4 regions of the uncultured Dysgonomonas sp. genome follow, and region 1 is predicted to be linked to each of the others. Evidence: riboswitches for the same ligand, from Rfam matches in the RefSeq annotation. Region 1 holds a riboswitch; each other region holds the start of a gene.
What was found. A riboswitch is a leader RNA that binds a small molecule or an ion and turns the genes downstream of it on or off. The one in region 1 is predicted to bind cobalamin.
Positions count from the first base shown of each region.

Region 2: another riboswitch for cobalamin. It lies ahead of QZL88_RS03765 (TonB-dependent receptor); the one in region 1 lies ahead of QZL88_RS09800 (anaerobic ribonucleoside triphosphate reductase).
Region 3: another riboswitch for cobalamin. It lies ahead of cobI (precorrin-2 C(20)-methyltransferase); the one in region 1 lies ahead of QZL88_RS09800 (anaerobic ribonucleoside triphosphate reductase).
Region 4: another riboswitch for cobalamin. It lies ahead of QZL88_RS02575 (TonB-dependent receptor); the one in region 1 lies ahead of QZL88_RS09800 (anaerobic ribonucleoside triphosphate reductase).

Region 1 is NZ_LT599032.1:2,381,893-2,385,554, forward strand. Features, by position in the region: gene QZL88_RS09795 (DUF2284 domain-containing protein) at 1-540, opposite strand, end outside; cobalamin riboswitch at 730-926, shown strand; gene QZL88_RS09800 (anaerobic ribonucleoside triphosphate reductase) at 1,100-3,307, shown strand; gene nrdG (anaerobic ribonucleoside-triphosphate reductase activating protein) at 3,300-3,662, shown strand, end outside.
Region 2 is NZ_LT599032.1:863,055-868,300, reverse strand. Features, by position in the region: gene QZL88_RS03765 (TonB-dependent receptor) at 1-1,428, opposite strand, end outside; cobalamin riboswitch at 1,537-1,713, opposite strand; gene QZL88_RS03760 (hypothetical protein) at 1,929-3,056, opposite strand; gene QZL88_RS03755 (hypothetical protein) at 3,189-4,346, opposite strand; gene QZL88_RS03750 (hypothetical protein) at 4,361-5,246, opposite strand, start outside.
Region 3 is NZ_LT599032.1:568,722-573,967, reverse strand. Features, by position in the region: gene QZL88_RS02525 (ABC transporter substrate-binding protein) at 1-958, opposite strand, end outside; gene cobI (precorrin-2 C(20)-methyltransferase) at 965-1,669, opposite strand; cobalamin riboswitch at 1,784-2,100, opposite strand; gene QZL88_RS02515 (MaoC family dehydratase) at 2,563-3,030, shown strand; gene QZL88_RS02510 (LexA family transcriptional regulator) at 3,121-3,834, opposite strand; gene QZL88_RS02505 (hypothetical protein) at 4,203-5,246, shown strand, end outside.
Region 4 is NZ_LT599032.1:585,660-590,905, reverse strand. Features, by position in the region: gene QZL88_RS02580 (cobyrinate a,c-diamide synthase) at 1-674, opposite strand, end outside; cobalamin riboswitch at 796-1,106, shown strand; gene QZL88_RS02575 (TonB-dependent receptor) at 1,157-3,334, shown strand; gene QZL88_RS02570 (sirohydrochlorin cobaltochelatase) at 3,344-4,270, shown strand; gene QZL88_RS02565 (TonB-dependent receptor) at 4,288-5,246, shown strand, end outside.

The sequences.
Region 1 (3,662 bases):
ACTAACCAGAGTCAGATATTCAGGCAATAATCCGTTATTGCTCCATTTAAGTTCAATGTGAAGTAAATCCGTTGTCGTTTTCGCGATATCAAAGCCAAAAGATTCTAATGAGTGACGTATTTTATCAGGATAGCGGCATAGTTGCCCTTTAATCCGTGTACAATCGTTATCGGGACAGAGATGGCAAGTACCCGCAAAGAATGCTTTACTATCCGGATACTTAGATTCGAGCTTCAATAGCTGCTTATCTAGTTCGTGCCTTACATCAGCAATGATCCCAGCACCTGTCCGACGGCTTATTTCAGCCTCCACACATTTCAACCGTACATTTTCCGAGAGACTTATCTTCGTTCCTATAATATATACGCTTTCATAGCCGGATAGATAACCATCCATATCGAAATCATAGGGAGGACATGCCCAGCAATTATTATACTTATTGCATTGTTTGCAGAATACGATAAACTTACTTACATCCCTGTAATTTGTTATATAATCCGTTGCAGAAATATTCGATACAAAATTATTTATCAAGTACATCCTTTTATTAAAAAAGTTTTCAACAAAGGTATATTTATTTAAATCAATCATACCATTTAGAAAACTTTTCAACAATACCCAAAATTTATTTAGCTGATAATATGAAACTTAAAATTAGTTTTGGAAAACTTCAGTATTATTTTAAGATAAATAAATCTCATTTCTGAAAACCATATAAAAAAATAATTTACCTTTGTTGTCATATACGGTTCTGAAATAAAATCGGATGAAAAGGGAATCAGGTGTAAGTCCTGAACTATCCCCGTAGCTGTAAATTTCAAGAAAAAGCGAGGCTCTCACGCCACTGATTAACAGACAACTGAATATTGGGAAGGCGCCTAGCAGAGAAATGAGTCAGAAGACCTGCCGTGTATACATTCGTAGCTTTCGGGAGAAAAGCGATAGAATAGGATATGCGGTGACTTTACATCATTAATCTCTCTTCGCCTATTTTGCTCTCTTTCCCCGTCAGTTACATTGAAACAATGTATCATTAATTAACAATTGACTACGCGAAAGCGGGTCGAATACTTTCTTTTACTTATAACATAATACAACCATGATCCAGACAGTTGTAAAAAGAGACGGACGCATCGTCGGCTTCAATGAAGAAAAGATAATGGCAGCCATTCGCAAAGCCATGTTACACACCGAACAAGGAGAAGACTCTTCCCTGATAAGACGCATCACGGATTTTGTTTCTTGCCAGGGAAACGAACAAATGACTGTAGAACAAATTCAGGACATGGTAGAGGTGGAGCTGATGAAAAGCCCACGCAAAGAAGCCGCCAAGAAATATATCGCTTACCGCGATCAGCGGAGTATTGCCCGAAAAGCCAAGACCCGCGACATGTTTCTCGAAATCATAGAAACCAAATCGAACGATATCACACGCGAAAACGCCAATATGAACGCCGATACCCCGGCAGGAATGATGATGAAATTCGCGAGTGAAACAACCAAGCCTTTTGTCGACGACTACTTGCTGCTGCCGGAAGTAAAAGAAGCCGTCCGCCGAAATTATTTACATATTCATGACAAGGATTATTATCCGACCAAAAGCCTCACCTGCGTACAACACCCGCTAGATAAGATACTTCAACATGGATTCAATGCCGGACATGGCGAATCACGCCCTGCTAAACGTATTGAAACTGCAAGCATGCTCGGCTGTATATCTATGGAAACAGCCCAGAATGAAATGCATGGCGGTCAATCCATCCCTGCTTTCGATTTTTATCTGGCACCTTTTGTCAGGCGCAGCTTTATTGAAGAGATAAAAGTGCTGGAACAGATAAACGGACTTGACTACAAACACCTTTACGAAACACCGATAGAAGATTACCTATCAAAAAATTTGACAGGATTACAGGGTGACGAAAAAATTGTCCAGCATGCCATAAACCGTACTGTGAGTCGTGTACATCAGTCGATGGAAGCCTTCATCCACAACATGAACACCATACACTCCCGGGGAGGCAACCAGGTGGTATTCAGCTCTATCAATTATGGAACGGATACTTCTGCCGAAGGAAGGTGCATCATGCGGGAACTGTTAATCAGCACAGATGAAGGCGTGGGCAACGGAGTAACAGCCATTTTCCCGATACAGATATGGAAAAAGAAGCGGGGAGTAAGCTATTTACCAACAGACCGGAATTACGATTTATACCAACTGGCATGCAAGGTGAGTGCGCATCGTTTCTTCCCTAACTTCCTGAATCTGGACGCGACATTCAACCAACATGAAGAATGGAATGAGAACGATCCCCGCCGCTTTGAGTACGAGGTGGCAACAATGGGCTGCCGTACCCGTGTATTCGAAAACCGCTTTGGAAAGAAAACTTCGGTAGGCAGAGGCAATCTTTCTTTCTCTACACTCAATCTGGTACGCATTGCACTAGAATGCAGAAACATAGAAAACGAGAAGGAAAGAATCGTCTGTTTTTACAGGCAACTGGATCAGATGCTCGATCTGGCCGCTCTCCAATTACATCGCCGCTTCGAATTTCAAAAGACAGCTGCTCCCAAACAGTTTCCGTTACTTATGTCGGTGCTGTGGGAAGGATGCGAACAACTGGCAGGCGAGGATACGATAGAGAAAGTTATCAATCAGGGTACATTGGGCATAGGTTTCATCGGGCTTGCCGAGGCTTTGGTCGCCCTCATCGGCAAGCACCACGGAGAAGATGAAAATGCGCAGAAACTGGGTCTGGAAATAATAACATATATGAGAGACCGGGCAAATGAGTATTCTGATAAATATCAGCACAACTATAGTGTACTGGCTACTCCCGCCGAAGGGCTCGCCGGAAGGTTTACACGACGCGACAAAAAAGACTTCGGACTTATCGAAGGAATTACAGACCGGGAGTATTATACAAACTCAAACCATGTACCTGTATATTATCCATGTAGCGCACATCAGAAAGCCAAGGTTGAAGCTCCATATCACGATCTCACACGTGGTGGACATATATTCTATGTTGAAATGGATGGCGATGCCACTCATAATCCCGAAGCCATTATGACTGTCGTAGATATGATGGATAAATACAATATTGGCTATGCTTCGGTGAACCACAACCGGAACCGTTGCCTGAAATGCGGATACGAAAATGCTGCTACACAGATAAATGAGTGCCCTCGTTGCGGAAGTATGCAGATAGACCGTCTGCAACGCATAACAGGCTATCTGGTAGGTACTACCGATAGATGGAATAGTGCAAAACTAGCCGAACTTAACGACCGCATTGTCCATGAATAATAATATATCGATACTGAATATCATACGCGACACGACTGTAGATGGCCCCGGATTCCGGACTGCCATCTACGCTGCCGGATGCACACACCTTTGCAAAGGGTGCCACAATCCCCATTCGTGGAATATTGAGCACGGTAAAACATATCCTATCGATAATTTATTGGAGGAAATTAAAGAATCGGAGTTTGCGAATGTGACTTTTACAGGAGGTGATCCCTTTATGCAGGTAGAAGGGTTTACAGAACTGGCCCGACGGATCAAATCTGAAACAGATAAAGATATCTGGTGTTACACCGGGTATATATATGAGCAAATCATAAGGTCAGAAAGGCTATCCCGGATACTTCCCTATATA
Region 2 (5,246 bases), 1.5 Mb from region 1:
TCCAACCCATGTCAAACCGGCATTGTATTGAGTAGCATATTCTGGTTTCAGATTGATATTCCCCATTCTGATATAATACATATCGTCGAATGTCGGCACTCTGAATATCTTTTTATAAGAAGCACGTAATCTTATGTTTGTCTTTAAGAAAGGCAAATATGAAAGACTGATAGATGGGGTTATCTTTTTCTTGTTGTCAGGTATTTCTCCCGACTTAGCATCCTCTTTTACATATGTAGCCAACAGGCTACCGGTAATAGTGATATGTTTATTATTATATTGTGCGGCTAATGCAGTCAGGGATGAATTTCGGGAGGGACTGTCTATATCAGTAAAATTACTGTTCAGACGGTTTTGAAATACATCTTCGAAGAGGCTTATAGAGATATCCTCTATAGGTTTATATAAAATCCCTGCAGAGGCATAGTATTCAAACTGGGTGATGCGGTCTTCTTGTTTGCTGCCTGATATATTGTTATTTAGAGCGAGGTATTTGTAATATGTACGGCTAAATCTTGCCTGTGCCTTTAGTTCCAGTTTATGTGAAAGCGTATTTTTGTAATAGGTCTGGGCAAAAATATCCTTATTCCATACTCGTTCATCATTATCGTCTTTGTAAAAAATTACCGATCCTGGCAGGCCTCTTTCCGAATCCAGATAATTCACCTTGAAATTTAAATTTCCACCTTTACCCAAATTGCCATATAAATTAAGCTCCGTACGCCAGATACTTACATCAGAATTTCTTCTTTTTCGTTCCTCGGTCTGTTCTGCATTTTTATATGTGAATTTATACCTGCCGTCTGCCCGTTCCCATCCGCTGTTAACGGAAATAGAAAATCGCCCGTTAATTTTACGGGCATAGTAAACCATTGGATTTAATAGTCCGAATGATCCCGTTTTGACCCCTGTGTTTAATGTATTCCGCTTAGTGTCGAAAGTAGGTTGTAATGTTGTTATCTGGAGTACTCCGGCGGAAGCATAAGACCTTGCGGATTGAAAAATATCATCGGATTGTCCTATCGATAAAGAAATCATAGAGACATTATCCAGAGAAAAACGGCTTATGTCTATTTGTCCGGATTGTACATTACTCATTGTTATTCCATCATAACTTACTGCTGTATGCTGTGCCCCCATACCTCTGATAGATACCGTTTTCATGCCACCGATACCTCCATAATCTTTTATGCTGACGCCCGAGAATCTGCGTACGGCATCCGATACAGATAATATGCCGATCCGTTCCATTTCAGCGTTGTCTATCACTTGCAGTGGTGTAGTCGAGCGGGCAGCCGACGGTTTTATAAGTGCAGATACTTCTACCTCCGATAGCTTTTGTGTTTCGATACTATCATTTGTTTGCGCCAGTAGAAATGTACCAGCGAAAGAACAAAAAAATAAAAAGGTAGAAAATAAAATTCTCATCTATGCAAAATATATCTTTTAGTATAATTGCAGCATCCGATAAGAACAAAGAAAAAGAAGGGTAGTTAAATTCTTTTACGCATGTTTCTTAAGCCTTATTCCTCGAAAGCTGTCGAAATATTACTTTGCAGGTCTTCTGACTTACTCTTGCTTATATCACCTTCCCATTTTGCAACAGTGGTATTTTGATATAAACATTCCCAGAGCTTACAGCAGCGGGTCTGTTCAGGATTTACACCTGATTCCCTTTTCATCCTTAATGGAACAAAGTAGTGCAAAGATACACAATATTATAGAAGATTTACTTTTTTGCGATAATTATTTGTGAGGAGTATTATAGAGCTTATCAGGAATAAGAGAGAATGTGATATAGAGGAAGAACTCATAAAAATCTCAAATATAAGAGAGGTTGCCTTTCTTATATTTGAGATGGAAGATTATTTTGAAAAAGCAAAACTAAAATTGAAATGTTTTTTTATCTATATTTCAACTTCTGTTTATTAGTCGGTCGGAATATCAATTCGCAGTGCATAAAAATAAGAATTACCTATCCATGTTTCGGATACAGTAGCCGAATTGCCTGCGTTACTGGTGCCAGCCTGTATAATATATTGAGTTTTCTCCTTTATGTTTACATAATGTAATATAAATGGAGTGGCATATGACTTTATACCCGTTCCGGCGGTCTTCTTCTCTGGATTGGCTCCGGCTCTGGATATGGTGGTGTAACTGCTTTGACTCGGTGTTTTTGAAGATAATAATATCCAATGATACATTCCTGTAAGTGAGGCATTCATGTTCGAATTGAATTTAGCAAATATCAGCCATTGTCCGGCAGGCAATTCAAGCATACCGTCAGATACTTGTACTGTGCTACTGGCAAAACCTTTGTTGTTGTTAATTGAAGTTGACTTTACAGTCCCTAAAGGCCTTAATGCGCCCCAGTATGCATCACCTTTATTATTGGCTGTAAGCAGATGTCCTTGATCCTGGGTACCATCTGTATACTGGAACGTTCCGGTCATTCTGGTCCTTCCGCTTTCATTCATACTGAATGTATTGTTATTAATAGATAAGATGGCCGGTCGCATATCTACATACTTTCCTTTTATACTTATAACCGTATCGTTAACCATAAATTCCCGGGCGACGCGTATGTCCACAATCTTATTGTTTACTACAACCATTGTATCATTGATAATAAATTTTGCAGCAGGATTATGCTGTATCTTCAATTCGTTGTTATTCATTTGTACAGTTGTGTTATCATCGAGCTTACCTCCTAGCCATAGCTCTTTGCCATTGGTATCTGTTAAGCCGTTTGCCCCTGATATCTTATTTGACAAAGCTACCCATCTGTTACCATCCCAGAATTCGATAATATTATTCGTTGAATTATAGATAACCAGCCCCGCAGACTCAGGATTACTCGTTAATGAGTGTGTTGTTATCATATTATTTTTATTGGTATCTGGTATTCTCGGTAGACGTATACCTCCTTTTTTACTTTCTACTTCTACAATACAGAATTTCTCGGGTTCTTTATCCGTCCCTATAACTATTTGTCCTTTGGTAGAACCTATGGCTAATATTGTAAAAATGGGAATAAGGATATATCTATGTTTCATAATGTAAATAGTTTTGTGTTTGTAAATTATATCAAAATACTATGGCTTATTTTTCAAAGATCATATATATTCATTTTATATATGTATATTCTTCTTTAAAAGATTTTATTTTCTATTATATATAATAAGGTGTTATTCGTCTTCATTATAATCTTCTATCATAATAGCAAAAAAATAAGGTTCTCCGAACTCTACCTTGGCTGCTCCGGTACCATCTTCTTCTACCAGCCATGTCTGATTGTTGGATGAACTGGCTACAACACAGATTTTTGTATTAGCAGATACATCGATCAGGTAAGTTAGTTCAGGTGACGATGTTGACGTTGCGTCTTCTACATCGGCGCCGATAGTTGCTGTCGGCACTGTTTGGCCCGGAATAAATATATGGGACCAGGTAAACATCTTCTGAGATGCATAGTTCGTCTTTGTTGCAAATTTAGAGAATATAAGCCATTTTCCCGGAGTGAGTGTCAGTGTGTCGGAAATGCATGGGCCACTTATATTTTGACTTGTATTTTGGACCCAGACAGTGCTTGTACCTGTTCCCGCCTTTTTAATTTTGCCTTTAAGATAAGTTTTACCCAATATCAGATCCGGTTTTAGCTTACCCCAAAAAGCAACACCGGATGCTTTGGAAATAAGTACCTTTCCGTTGATGTCGCTTTTGTTGTTATCATAATATAGCTGGCCATGTATATTTACACTGTCGTTTCGGACAAGCATACTATCATTTTTTACTTTTACTTTCAATTGATTTTCTATCGATACTTTGCTGCCTGTCTCCTTGACCTTTAGAGCTGATTTGTTTATTGTATATGAAGATGGTTTGGACCCGACAATCCTACCATTTACAACAAAAACCGTATCATTTACGGAGAATCCTCCGGGGTTACCCGCGCCGGTAGCAAATTCCAGATTTTTACTGTTCAGATTTACCATCGTGGCTTTCTCTAGGTTTCCGCCGAGTTTCACAATGTCTCCATCTTTATGAATTCCATTATATACTCGTATCGTATCTCCCAGCATCGACCATTTTAGGCCATCCCAATATTCAATGGCTTTGCTTGTCTCATTATATATTATCAGGCCGGCGCTAGTTCCATCTATAACAAGAGCGTCTCTCTGCCCTACCGATAATTGGGGTAAGCGCAGACCTCCATTGCTGCTGTTAAGTTGAAGAGATGAGAAATCTTCAGGCTTTGCTGTTGAACCAACGGTAACCTGTCCCTGGCATGTTATTGTTACAAAAAAGAGTGATAGTAAAAAAGATGTGTATATCTGTAGTTTCATAATGATAGTTTGTTTTAATCATTTAATCTTATTGCATAAAAGTACTGATCGCCTAACATTGAATGGGTTGAGTGCCATGTGTCAGGTTTCTTTGTTTTAAAATCTATACGATAAGAAGCCGCATTTGCCGCATCCAGAAAATAAACCATTTGAGGTACACTGTATGACCCGTAGTTTTCATTGCCGCCAGTAGTCTTTCGTTCCGGCAAGGTCATAGAAGAGTACAAAACTACATCTCCACCGGAATCTTCTCGGACCAAACGAAGAAAACTCATATAATTTGCGTTATCACCACTACTAGCATCCGTCCTCCTGTTGGAATATGCTGCAAAACGACCGAATATAAGCCATTTTCCTGCAGGTAAAATTTGGTTGTCGGTAATCTCAGTCCATGTGTCAACTGTAAACTTTGTGCCGGATGGGCCATTCGGGCTTCCGGATACCCTGTTTATAGTAAAAGGTTTATTTAAAACGGATGGCTCCATCTGCTCCCAATTGGCTTTCCCTGTATTATCTTTCGCCCTCAGTATTATATCTTTTCCGGCTACGGCTAAGTTTTCGTTACCGTCTTTATATTGTAAGTGCCCGTTTATTTTTGTTTGATCGTTTATTATATTCAATACACTGTTGTTTACATATAGTCCCGATTTCCCCGTATTTATGGATATTTCATTTCTGTTATCTACCGTTAATACGGTATCTATATAGAATCTGTCGATGTTGTTAGCTTTTACTCTTAGGCTATCTACAAAAAAAGCATCTGTGTTTATAGATAACGCTCCTTTTTCGGTTTTGAATGCCAGAGTGTGGCTTTGTTGGTTGATAAGGGTTTCTTCGATAAGAGTTCCGCCCAATCGGGCTTTTTGGGGATTGGCCGTATCTAAAAGATTTAATCCATTG
Region 3 (5,246 bases), 1.8 Mb from region 1:
CGTAACGTGCGTCGCTTTGTTTCAGTGCTTCATAGCTGAACATTCCGTTGTGGCTGTTTACCATACGCCAGTATTCGGCATTTGCGCCCTGAGAATATACAGTTTCGAAATCTACATAAAATCCTCCCGATTCATCATCGTTTTTCATAAAATAGGATGCTCCCGCATCGCGGAAGAGTTGCGCCAGATAACTGTTTCCTCCTACGACATACCAATTGCCCGAATGCAGTTCCCCACTGAGTACTGATGGCTTATGCGCCACCGAGGCGGCAAGTGATTTCAACTGGTTATATTTTTCTTCTATTTCATCGAATTGTTTACCGGCCTGCTCTTCCATGCCCAATAATAGACCCGTAAATTTTATCCATTCGGCTTGCCCCAGAGGAGACGATTCTTTATAGCCTAAAAAGCTGATCAGAGGAATATCCAGATTGCGGATAGCATCATAACCTCCACGCTTGAAGGGCGAAACAAGGATAATATCGGGATCGAGAGCCATAACCACTTCGTTGTCAAACTCGCCTTCGATACCGATTTTGCTTGTTTTTCCGGTTTTTAATTGTTCGTTTAGCTGAGGATTGAACAGGAAACGGGTGCTGGTTATCCCTGCTATTTTGTCCACAGCGTCTAATTTGATAAAATTGGAAATTTGCAGGGTGGTCATACATACCACGCTTCTTACGGGGACTTCTATAATCTGGTATCCGGCAGGTATGCCGGTTTTATTTTCCCCTCTTTTCAATAAAGCATATTGATATTTGGTATCGCTTTCCCCGGAAGGATCGTGTATATCCACCAGCTTGTAATTTCCATGTTCGGACACGGTAAAGCCTTTTGCATATTTGATATTTAAAGTATCGTGCGAGCCGAAGATATTGTTGCTGTCTTTCTTATTCGGGTTGCATGCAATGAAGCAGCCAAAAGCAAGCAGGATTATTGAATGGACAAGGATTTTCATATTGGTCTATTTGCGGATTATAATTAGTGAAAAGTAAGGAAATTTACGATTGAGTATTTCTTCTCTATTAGGAGTATAGAACTCCTTGCCTAAAATCCCAACATTCTCAAAATAGTGGAAAGTGACGTCCTGAATATTTTCTAATGCTTCCTTTATTACCTGTTCGCACTGCGAAGTTTTCATTAGTACAACGGTTTTCTCTCTTTTGATCTTTTCTTTCAGGCTGTCTAATGTTATGGTACCCGGAATAACTTCGAGTTCTTCCTCTTGTTTCACAATGTGAATATTGGCCAGAGTGCCACAGGCTATAAATGCAGGCACGCCCGCGATACGGCTGACCGGTATATTCTCCTGTGTAAGATATTCGCTTATGTAGTAAATGGTAGAGTAGAATCCGGCATCTCCTTCGGCTGTAACAGCTATTTTATGTCCGGATTTATACTTATCCGATATTTCTTTCGCCACAGCCTTGTAGCTTTCAATGGCCAGTGAACGGTCTTTGTTCATCGGTACATTGAATGTGTTCAGCTTTGATTCATCGACGCCCAATTGCAATAAGACATCCTTTGCCCTTGAGGACCTTTTTCCTCCGGGAAGGGCGGTTGACGGACAAAATATTAAATCTGCTTCTTGCAGTGTTTTCAAACCTTTCAAGGTTATCAGTTCCGGGTCTCCGGGACCGAGAGATACGAACATAACAGAATCAAACATCTATACAATCCATTTTATTGGAGTTAAAAAATAAGATGCTTTTAGTATAGGAAAAATAGACGAACAGGTACAAATGTTGTCTGTAAGCAGTATTTTAAGCCTAAACCTCGAGCTTTCAACTAATAACGCTTTGGCAGGTTTTCTGACTTGCTCCATCCTTGAACGGCCTTCCCATTTTCAGTAAACAGTTAGCAGTTATCAGTAAACAGTCAAAAAAACTGTTAACTGATTACTGTATCACTGATTACTGTGAAACAGTGGTGTTTGGTATTGTTCAAAGACTTTTTTCAGCAAAATTGTTAACTGATGACTGTTAACTGCTCACTGAAAAGAGCTTACAGCAGCGGGTCTGTTCAGGATTTACACCTGATTCCCTTTTAATTACTCATCCGGTAATGCGGATTTGTAACACCAAAATTTAGTGCAAAGATATGGAATTAAATTTATAAAGATTTATATAATGTAAGTCAAATAACTTTATCTATAAGTAAATGATTGATGTATTCAATAAAATGAAACAAGCGTTCTTTGAAATATTAGAAGCCGACGTTATTCCTCAGGAGAGTCTTACAATAAGAGTAAAAACTGACAGGTGGAAAATATGAAAATATGTCAACTTTGTCAAGTTTTAAGTTGGATACAAAGTTGAAATGAACGAAAAAGCTGACAGATAAAAAATGTGTAAAAGTTGTCAAGTTTGTCAAGTTTTTTGATAAAGGAATTAATGCGTTTCTTGTTAAATTTTAGATTACATGCTGCATCGAAAGTGTGTTATAGTAGAGGAAATTATTAAATCGCGAAAAAATATAGTTAAATTTATATTCCTTATTATGTTTATTTGGTAATATCGTTTAATATCAATATTTTTATACTGTATTTGTTAATTAACTATTATGGCAAAACTTATTATTAATTCCTATGCCGATTTTGAGCAGTATGTAGGAAAGGAACTGGGGACTTCTGATTGGCTGAAAATATCTCAAGACCGCATCAACAAATTTGCAGAAGCTACACTTGACTATCAATGGATCCATGTAAATGAAGAAAGAGCTAAGGTAGAGAGTCCTTTCAAAAGTACAATTGCACATGGTTACCTCATGGTATCTATCTTGCCCTATCTTTGGGATCAGATAATAGAGGTAAACAATATAAAGATGCTGATAAATTACGGTATCGAAAAGTTGAAGTTTAATCAGGCGGTAATTGTCGACAGTGAAGTACGTTTACGGGTTACTTTGGCCTCGCTTGTTAACCTGAGAGGAATAGCCAAAGCCGAATTGAAGGTTATTCTGGAAATAAAAGACTGCCCGAAGAATGCATTGGAAGAAACAGTCATATTTCTATATCACTTCAATAGTTAAGAGAAATATTACGGATAATATAATGGAGGGATACTTTAATTATTAAGGTATCCCTTTTTATTCGATAGCGCGATAGGCCGCTTTTCTGTATTATATCATCGAATTGTAATTGATACAGGCTTTTACTATCGCTTTCCACTGTATACTTTTTGTGGGTACATCTTTTGGGTGATACTTCTGGTTGTATCCGCTAAGCCTTATATAGTCATCACCCATATCTGATTTATCCAGGTTTTTAATTGTGAGAAACTCTTCTCCATCGATGGTAAGATATACGATATACATTTCACCCCAATATATATCGTTGGTGTGATTCGCAGTTTTGTAGCATACGATATCCCCGGGTTTGATCAATGGATACATGCTGTCTGTCTTCACAAATCCGGCACCGTCACATGAGCTTAAGTTGGGTATGGATAGATACCCATGGCATTTGTGCGAACCCTTATAGGAGAATATTGGTATAAACTCCAAAGGGGATTCTGCTTTGAGCAGATTTTTGTCAGAGACAGTCGACGGGTCTATATTCATTACAGCAGCATACTGTTCCCGTACCGACTGTAAGTTGTCGTATAGCCAGAATATGGATGATTTTATCATTTCACCTTCACCCGAAATAAGCCATTCTAGATTTATTTCAGGATATGCAGCATATATTTTTGCTATTGTATCGCCTGTTATACCGCTTTTCTTGTCCAGAGTACCGTTAGAGACACCAGTCTGATTATAAAATTTATTTTTGCTAATCCCCTGTTTGTCTATAAACTGTATAATCCTGTCCTTTTGAGTTAAGTTTTTGTTCATTGTGTGTAATCGATAATGAATTATAACTATACCTATTGAGGTATAATTGCAATATAGTTTGTAAGATTTCTAACAAAAATAACTTTAATTCTTGAAATACCAAAAAAGTTAATTTTTTGCCACTAAAATAAAGATATAGCAAAAAATGGTTAATGTAGAATTATTTCATATTATTTGTTTTTAATTGAGAAATATTTCTTTAATTTTGCGGAAATTTTAATAGGAAATCACAAAATATACAAATGCGCTTCTTGGTTACTATGCAAAATAATAGCTTGTATTTTACGGGGTTACCCCATGACTAGGAATATTTCTATATGGAAGAACTACATACATAATGATGCAAACGAAAATAATTTTACTCACATATGAAAACTTGCACGAGAACAATCAGATTTACTTTGTTAGGGTTTGTTACATTAGCACTTCATACAATAGACATTCAGGCACAGGTTACAATAGGATTGGGGGAGGCGCCTGCTAAAGCCGGACTATTACAGCTGAAAGAACAGGAGCCTGATGCTAATAATATAACCTGTAAAACCGGCGGTTTTATCTTGCCTCGGGTGGCATTGGTAAATCTGAAAACTTTGGAGCCTTTTGTTAACCCCGCAGAAGCTGGATATGCAAGTGAAAAAGCGAAGAATGTGGGGTTGCTGGTCTATAATATGACTAAAACAACGCCCTTTGTTCCAGGCTTGTATCTATGGGACGGAGAGCAGTGGGGGGTGTTGAGAGCAACTTCGGATAGTGTGCCTACCAGAGATAACTCGGGGAGTATTCCCGTTGAACCGAATGCTCCATCCAGTATGACAGACCCTGCTGGTTTGAAGTTGTCGAATTCATTTATTGTTGGCTTCAATAAAACAATTGATATCCCCGTTATAAAGGCTTATGCTGTTTGGAATCAATTGTTGAATCTGAATGAGGTAGGGTTGCAGGGAGCCGTTAGTGTGGAATTATTATGGGAAGATAAAAAAGATCTGATAAAGGAAGTTACTCTTGCATCAGGAGATAAAGGTACGGCTTCAATGCTGAGGGTTACAACCAATAGTAATAATCTGCAAGGGAATGCTGTTGTTGCAGTGAAAATAAATAATGTGATACGTTGGAGTTGGCATATATGGGTGACAAATTATGATCCGGAAGTATTGGCAGGGGAGAAAGTCTATAACAATACAATCTTTATGGATCGTAATCTAGGCGCGATAAATACGACACCAGGTAATATAGGTTCATTAGGCATGCTTTATCAATGGGGAAGAAAAGATCCTTTTCCTGGCTCTTCGGCTGTAGATGATAATTTAGAAATTGTACTCTATACTGTGTCTGGTGGCAATGTGGCTATAGGGAAGAACAAGGTGAATAATAGCCTTAATATGCCGACTTCTATTATTAATCCGTACACATTT
Region 4 (5,246 bases), 1.8 Mb from region 1:
ACTGTAATGGACAAGAGCTTATCTATATCTATATGCTTTTCTATCAGGTCAGCAGCCTTGTCCGCGAAATCATCGAAGCGGTATTGTTCGTCGATATTCAAACCCAGATGGCGGGATGGAATTTCTATATCAGTATTCTTGGGCAGATAGCCTAATGGTTCAAGTCCTACATCGTGACAGGCATCTTTTAGGAAATTATAGTGGCTTTCGGAAGCTACAAAATTGAAAATGACACCTGCGATATTCACCCTATCAGAGAAATTCTTGAAACCATAAAGCAGGGCCGCCGCCGAATAAGCCATCGACTTCGCATTCAGGACTAAAATGACAGGGATATCCAGTTTCTCCGCTATTTGCGCACTGCTTCCATTCATGCGGTCGTATCCGTCGAATAGTCCCATAACACCTTCGGTAATACAAACATCTTTACCCGATGAATATTTATTATACAAATTCTTTATATGGTTTTCAGACGATAGGAACAGGTCGAGATTGACTGATTCGGTTCCTGCTGCCAGGACATGATATTTGGTGTCTATATAGTCCGGTCCACATTTAAAAGGTTGTACACTCAGACCTCTGTTCCGGAGTGCCCTCAATAAACCTAAAGTAATTGTAGTTTTACCGGAACCGGACGCTATTGCCGAGATAAGGGAATGGGATGTATATGCCATGATTCTTCTTTTTCTTCAGCAAAAGTATAAAATATGAGATATGAAACCTGTATCGATATATAGAAAATAACATAGATGCAAATTATTTCCTTAAATACTTTTTTCTGATATTTAAAAAAATTAACTTTGCCGCCGCTAAGGTGATGTAAACAGACATCCGTCTTTTTACATAAAAGGGAATCCGGTTAAAGTCCGGAACAGTGCCCGCTACTGTAAGCTCTATTCAGTTAACAGTTAACAGTCATCGGTTAACAATGTTTCTGAAAAAAGTCTTTGAACAAGACCAAATACCACTGATTGAAAGTTATCGTGCATCAGTCAACTGTTATCAATTCTTTGTTAACTGTTAACTGCTCACTGTTAACTGAATGTCGGGAAGGCCGTTCAAAGATGGAGTAAGTCAGGAAACCTGCCTAGCATACAATAAATTAAATATTCTCGGGGCCAAGAATATAATTACTAACATTATACTTCGCATTTTAATGAGAAAAAAAGTATTGGTTACAGCCATCTTGTGCTGTATTGTAAACATGGCATTTGCCCAAATGACCTTAAAGGGAAAAGTCGTGGATGAAAATGAGAAACCTGTTGCGGGTGCCAGTGTATGGATCGAATATACCACACTGGGAACTTCGACGGACGAGAACGGAGAGTTTAGTTTGCAGAGAGTACCCGAAGGCAAACACAGATTAAGAGCATCGACACTCGACTACAATGGAGCTAAGATTGATATTGCATCTTCCTGCGAAGATATCTTATTCGTCTTAAAAAAATCCCCACTAAAACTTAATGAAGTAGTAGTTACAGGTACAGGTACGCACAACAGATTAAAGAATACCCCTGTAGCAATGGATATGATAACCAAAAAGGAACTGGAGAATATAAATGTCCCTACATTCGAAAATGCCATGATGTCCATCAGTCCATCCTTCTCTTTCATGACTAACGCTATGGGTTCGTATATGCAGATGAACGGATTAAGCAATCGTTACATCCTTGTATTGGTAGATGGAAAGAAACTGGCAGGAGATGTATCGGGTAATACAGACCTGTCGCGGATAAATATGAAGAATGTAAAGCGTATAGAGGTGTTGAAAGGTGCTGCATCTGCATTATATGGATCCGAGGCAATGGGAGGGGTTATCAATATTATCACTGAGAATCCTAAAGAATCCATCTATATAACATCCGATACCCGCTATGCCGAATATGGCCAATTTTCGCAGGCTATAAACGCTGATGTGAATTACAAATGGCTGTCCTCATCAACTTCTTTTCAGCGCAACCAAAGCGATGGCTGGCAGTTGAACACACAGGAAACATCGGGAGATAAGTTGATAGATACTGATAAAATGGCTGTGAACACGAATTATTCTGATGTGGTGAGTCAGAAATTCACAGTAAAGCCGGCTAAATCTCTAAGCATATACGCAGAAGGAAGCCTCTATGACAAGAAGCTGAAAAGACCAGTATCGTCATATGCGTATAATATGAAATATGAAGATTACAATATAGGAGCGGGAGCAAGGTATATGCTTAAAGATCTGGCTGTAATTACATTGGACTTATATACTGACAATTTTGAATATTACCGTGAATACATCAAGGATGATGGAAATTATAAAAACGGAGAAGAATCGAAAGAAAGAAGACAGAAATACTATGATGCCAATCTGAAAGGCATATTCAATTTAGGAAAGTACAATCGTCTTTCGGTAGGAACGCAATACCAGTTGGACTATATCGAAAGCCAGTCGGATACAAAAGACGGTTCGAGAGATGTATATACATATTCGGTATATGCGCAGGATGAGATAAAGCTGCTGGATAGCAAACTGCAATTCGTGCCGGGATTCCGCTATGTTTATAATGAAGCTTTCGGTAACAGGCTTACGCCAAAGTTGTCGGGAATGTATTCACTCGATCATTTCAATTTCAGGGCATCTTATTCAGCCGGATTCCGCGCTCCTGATATGAAAGAACTATATACAAGGACTATAACACGTTCTACTTTAAGCCTTGGTAATTCCGATTTGAAACCGGAATCATCCAACTATTACTCACTCAATACTGAATACCACAACGATTTTCTGACAGTTTCTGTTACAGGGTATATTAACCGGATAAAGAATATTATCCAGACAAGGGATGTTACCGAAACGATAACTGAAGACGAAAAGAATGAAGGGATAAAGAAAAAACAGGTATACACCAATTCATCCAGAGCTCGTGTAAACGGATTCGAAACCTCCGTGAATTCATATCTCGGAGCAGGACTGAGTATAGGGTTGGGCTACAGTTATGTAAATTCCAAGGATTACGATACAGGTAAGCCGTTGGTACGTTCCAGCAAGCATATTGGTACAGGAAATGTAAACTGGAATAAAAAATGGTGGATTGTAGATTCGAACATAAACTTTAACGGACGGATACAGAGCAGCCGTTATATGGGAGATAAAGATCCTGCGCGCGCATATAATCAATGGAATCTGGCTACCCGCCATCGTTTGAAGAATTTCAACGGTTTTGTTGTAGAACCGGGCTTCGGTATCGAAAATATTTTTGATTTTGTGGACGACAAGCCTTTCGGCGCAAATTATGCTACACTGTCTCCCGGACGGGTTTTCTATGTGAGTTTGTCTTTAAAGTTTAGCAAATAATCAGGATATATGAAAAAGATTTTAGCAACTATATTACTATATATTACAGTCTTACCGTTTTTTGCTCATGGTGGTGGAAATTATGAGCATTCCGATTTCTTCAAAACGATGAAGCCGGGAGATAAGGCTGCTATTCTGATGGTGCATTTTGGAACTACACATGCCGATACCCGTGAGCTGACCATAGATGCACTGAATGATAAAGTGAGGAAAGAATTTCCTGAAGTGGAATTGCGTGAAGCTTATACCTCGCGCATAATTATCAAACGCTTGGGCGAACGGGGGATAAATAAACAGAATCCGTTAGAGGCTTTGAAACAATTACATGCAGATGGATATACCCATGTTTTGATACAGGCATCTACGATTATCGACGGAGTGGAAATGGAATCACTGGAAAAGAATGTAGACGAAGTGGAGCCCTTGTTTAAAGATATACGCATCGGTAATCCCTTGCTTTACACTCCTGAAGATTATGAAAAGGTAACAGAAATACTGACAGACGATACTGACAGTCAGATAGCTTATGTCTGGGTAGGACACGGAACATACGATGCTACTACGGCTCAATATGCAATGCTCGATTACATGCTGAAAGCAAAGGGGCATAAAAATCATTTTGTGGGTACGATAGAAGGCTATCCCGCTTTTGAAGACATGCTGGCGCAGCTGAAAGCTTCGGGTCTGAAGAAAGTTGTGCTGACTCCTTTTATGTTTGTGGCTGGTGAACATGCAAAAAACGATATTGCCGAAGACTGGAAGAATGATTTGGAAGAAGAAGGATTCACAGTGGAACTTCAGTTGAAAGGCTTGGGGGAAAATCCAGCGATACAGGACTTGTATATTTCCCATCTCAAATTTAAAGCCGGACACCGTAAAATCGGAATAATGAAGAAAAAAGCCATCTATGAAGTTACGGGGGAAGTAATGCATTAATAAAAGACAAAAAACAAATGAAAAAATATCTATATATAATCATCGGTACCATGATGATAGGCAATGTATTTGCCCAAAATAAAAATATGACAGACACAATCTTCTCTATTCGGGAAGTAGAGGTTGTGGGTACTAATCTGAAAAAGAACGAAGTAGGCAAACTCAACGTGCCTCTCCAATATTTGCCGCTTTCTGTAACTACAGTATCGGCAAATACCCTGGATATGAGAGGTATTGTGAATATGCAGGATGCTGTAAAGTTCTTGCCTAACACCCGTATGCGTACTACCTATGGTGCATATCAGCAATTTGAAGTTCGGGGATTCGATTTTACACCGATAATGATAGATGGGGTGAGAGATGAACGTACTTCTATTACTAATTCTGCTCCTTTACCCGATTTGTCTTCGGTAGAGTCTATCGAATTGCTCAAAGGGCCGGCTTCTGTTCTGTACGGGCATTCTACAGTCGGTGGTGTTCTGAACGTGATTAGAAAAGCACCGACATCAAAGAACACATTAAATGCACTGATGAGCTACGGGTCATGGGATAATAAGAGGGCTATGATTGATTTCGGTGGAAAATTTTTCGGTCCGTTCAATTACAGGGCTGTTGTTAACTGGTCGGATAACGAAGGTTACAGATATACTAACGACAAACGTTTCTCCGGCTATTTCGCTTTGGGCGGACAATTGGATGCCAAGCAGGAACTGGATATACGCGCCGGCTTTAACCGTGACTGGTATGGAACGGAGATTGGTCTGCCCCAGTTTATGGCGAATGATGTTTATAATGCTGATGGTAGTAAATATTTATCAAAGGGGGATATGCTTCCCGGCCTCAACAGGCGGTGGAGGTACAACAATGAATCGGATTTTATGAAAAATAACGGTTCGAATGTCTCAGTCCGTTATAGCAATAAGGTGTCGGAGTCATTGAAGATTGAAAACAGATTGGCGTATAATTACGATAATAT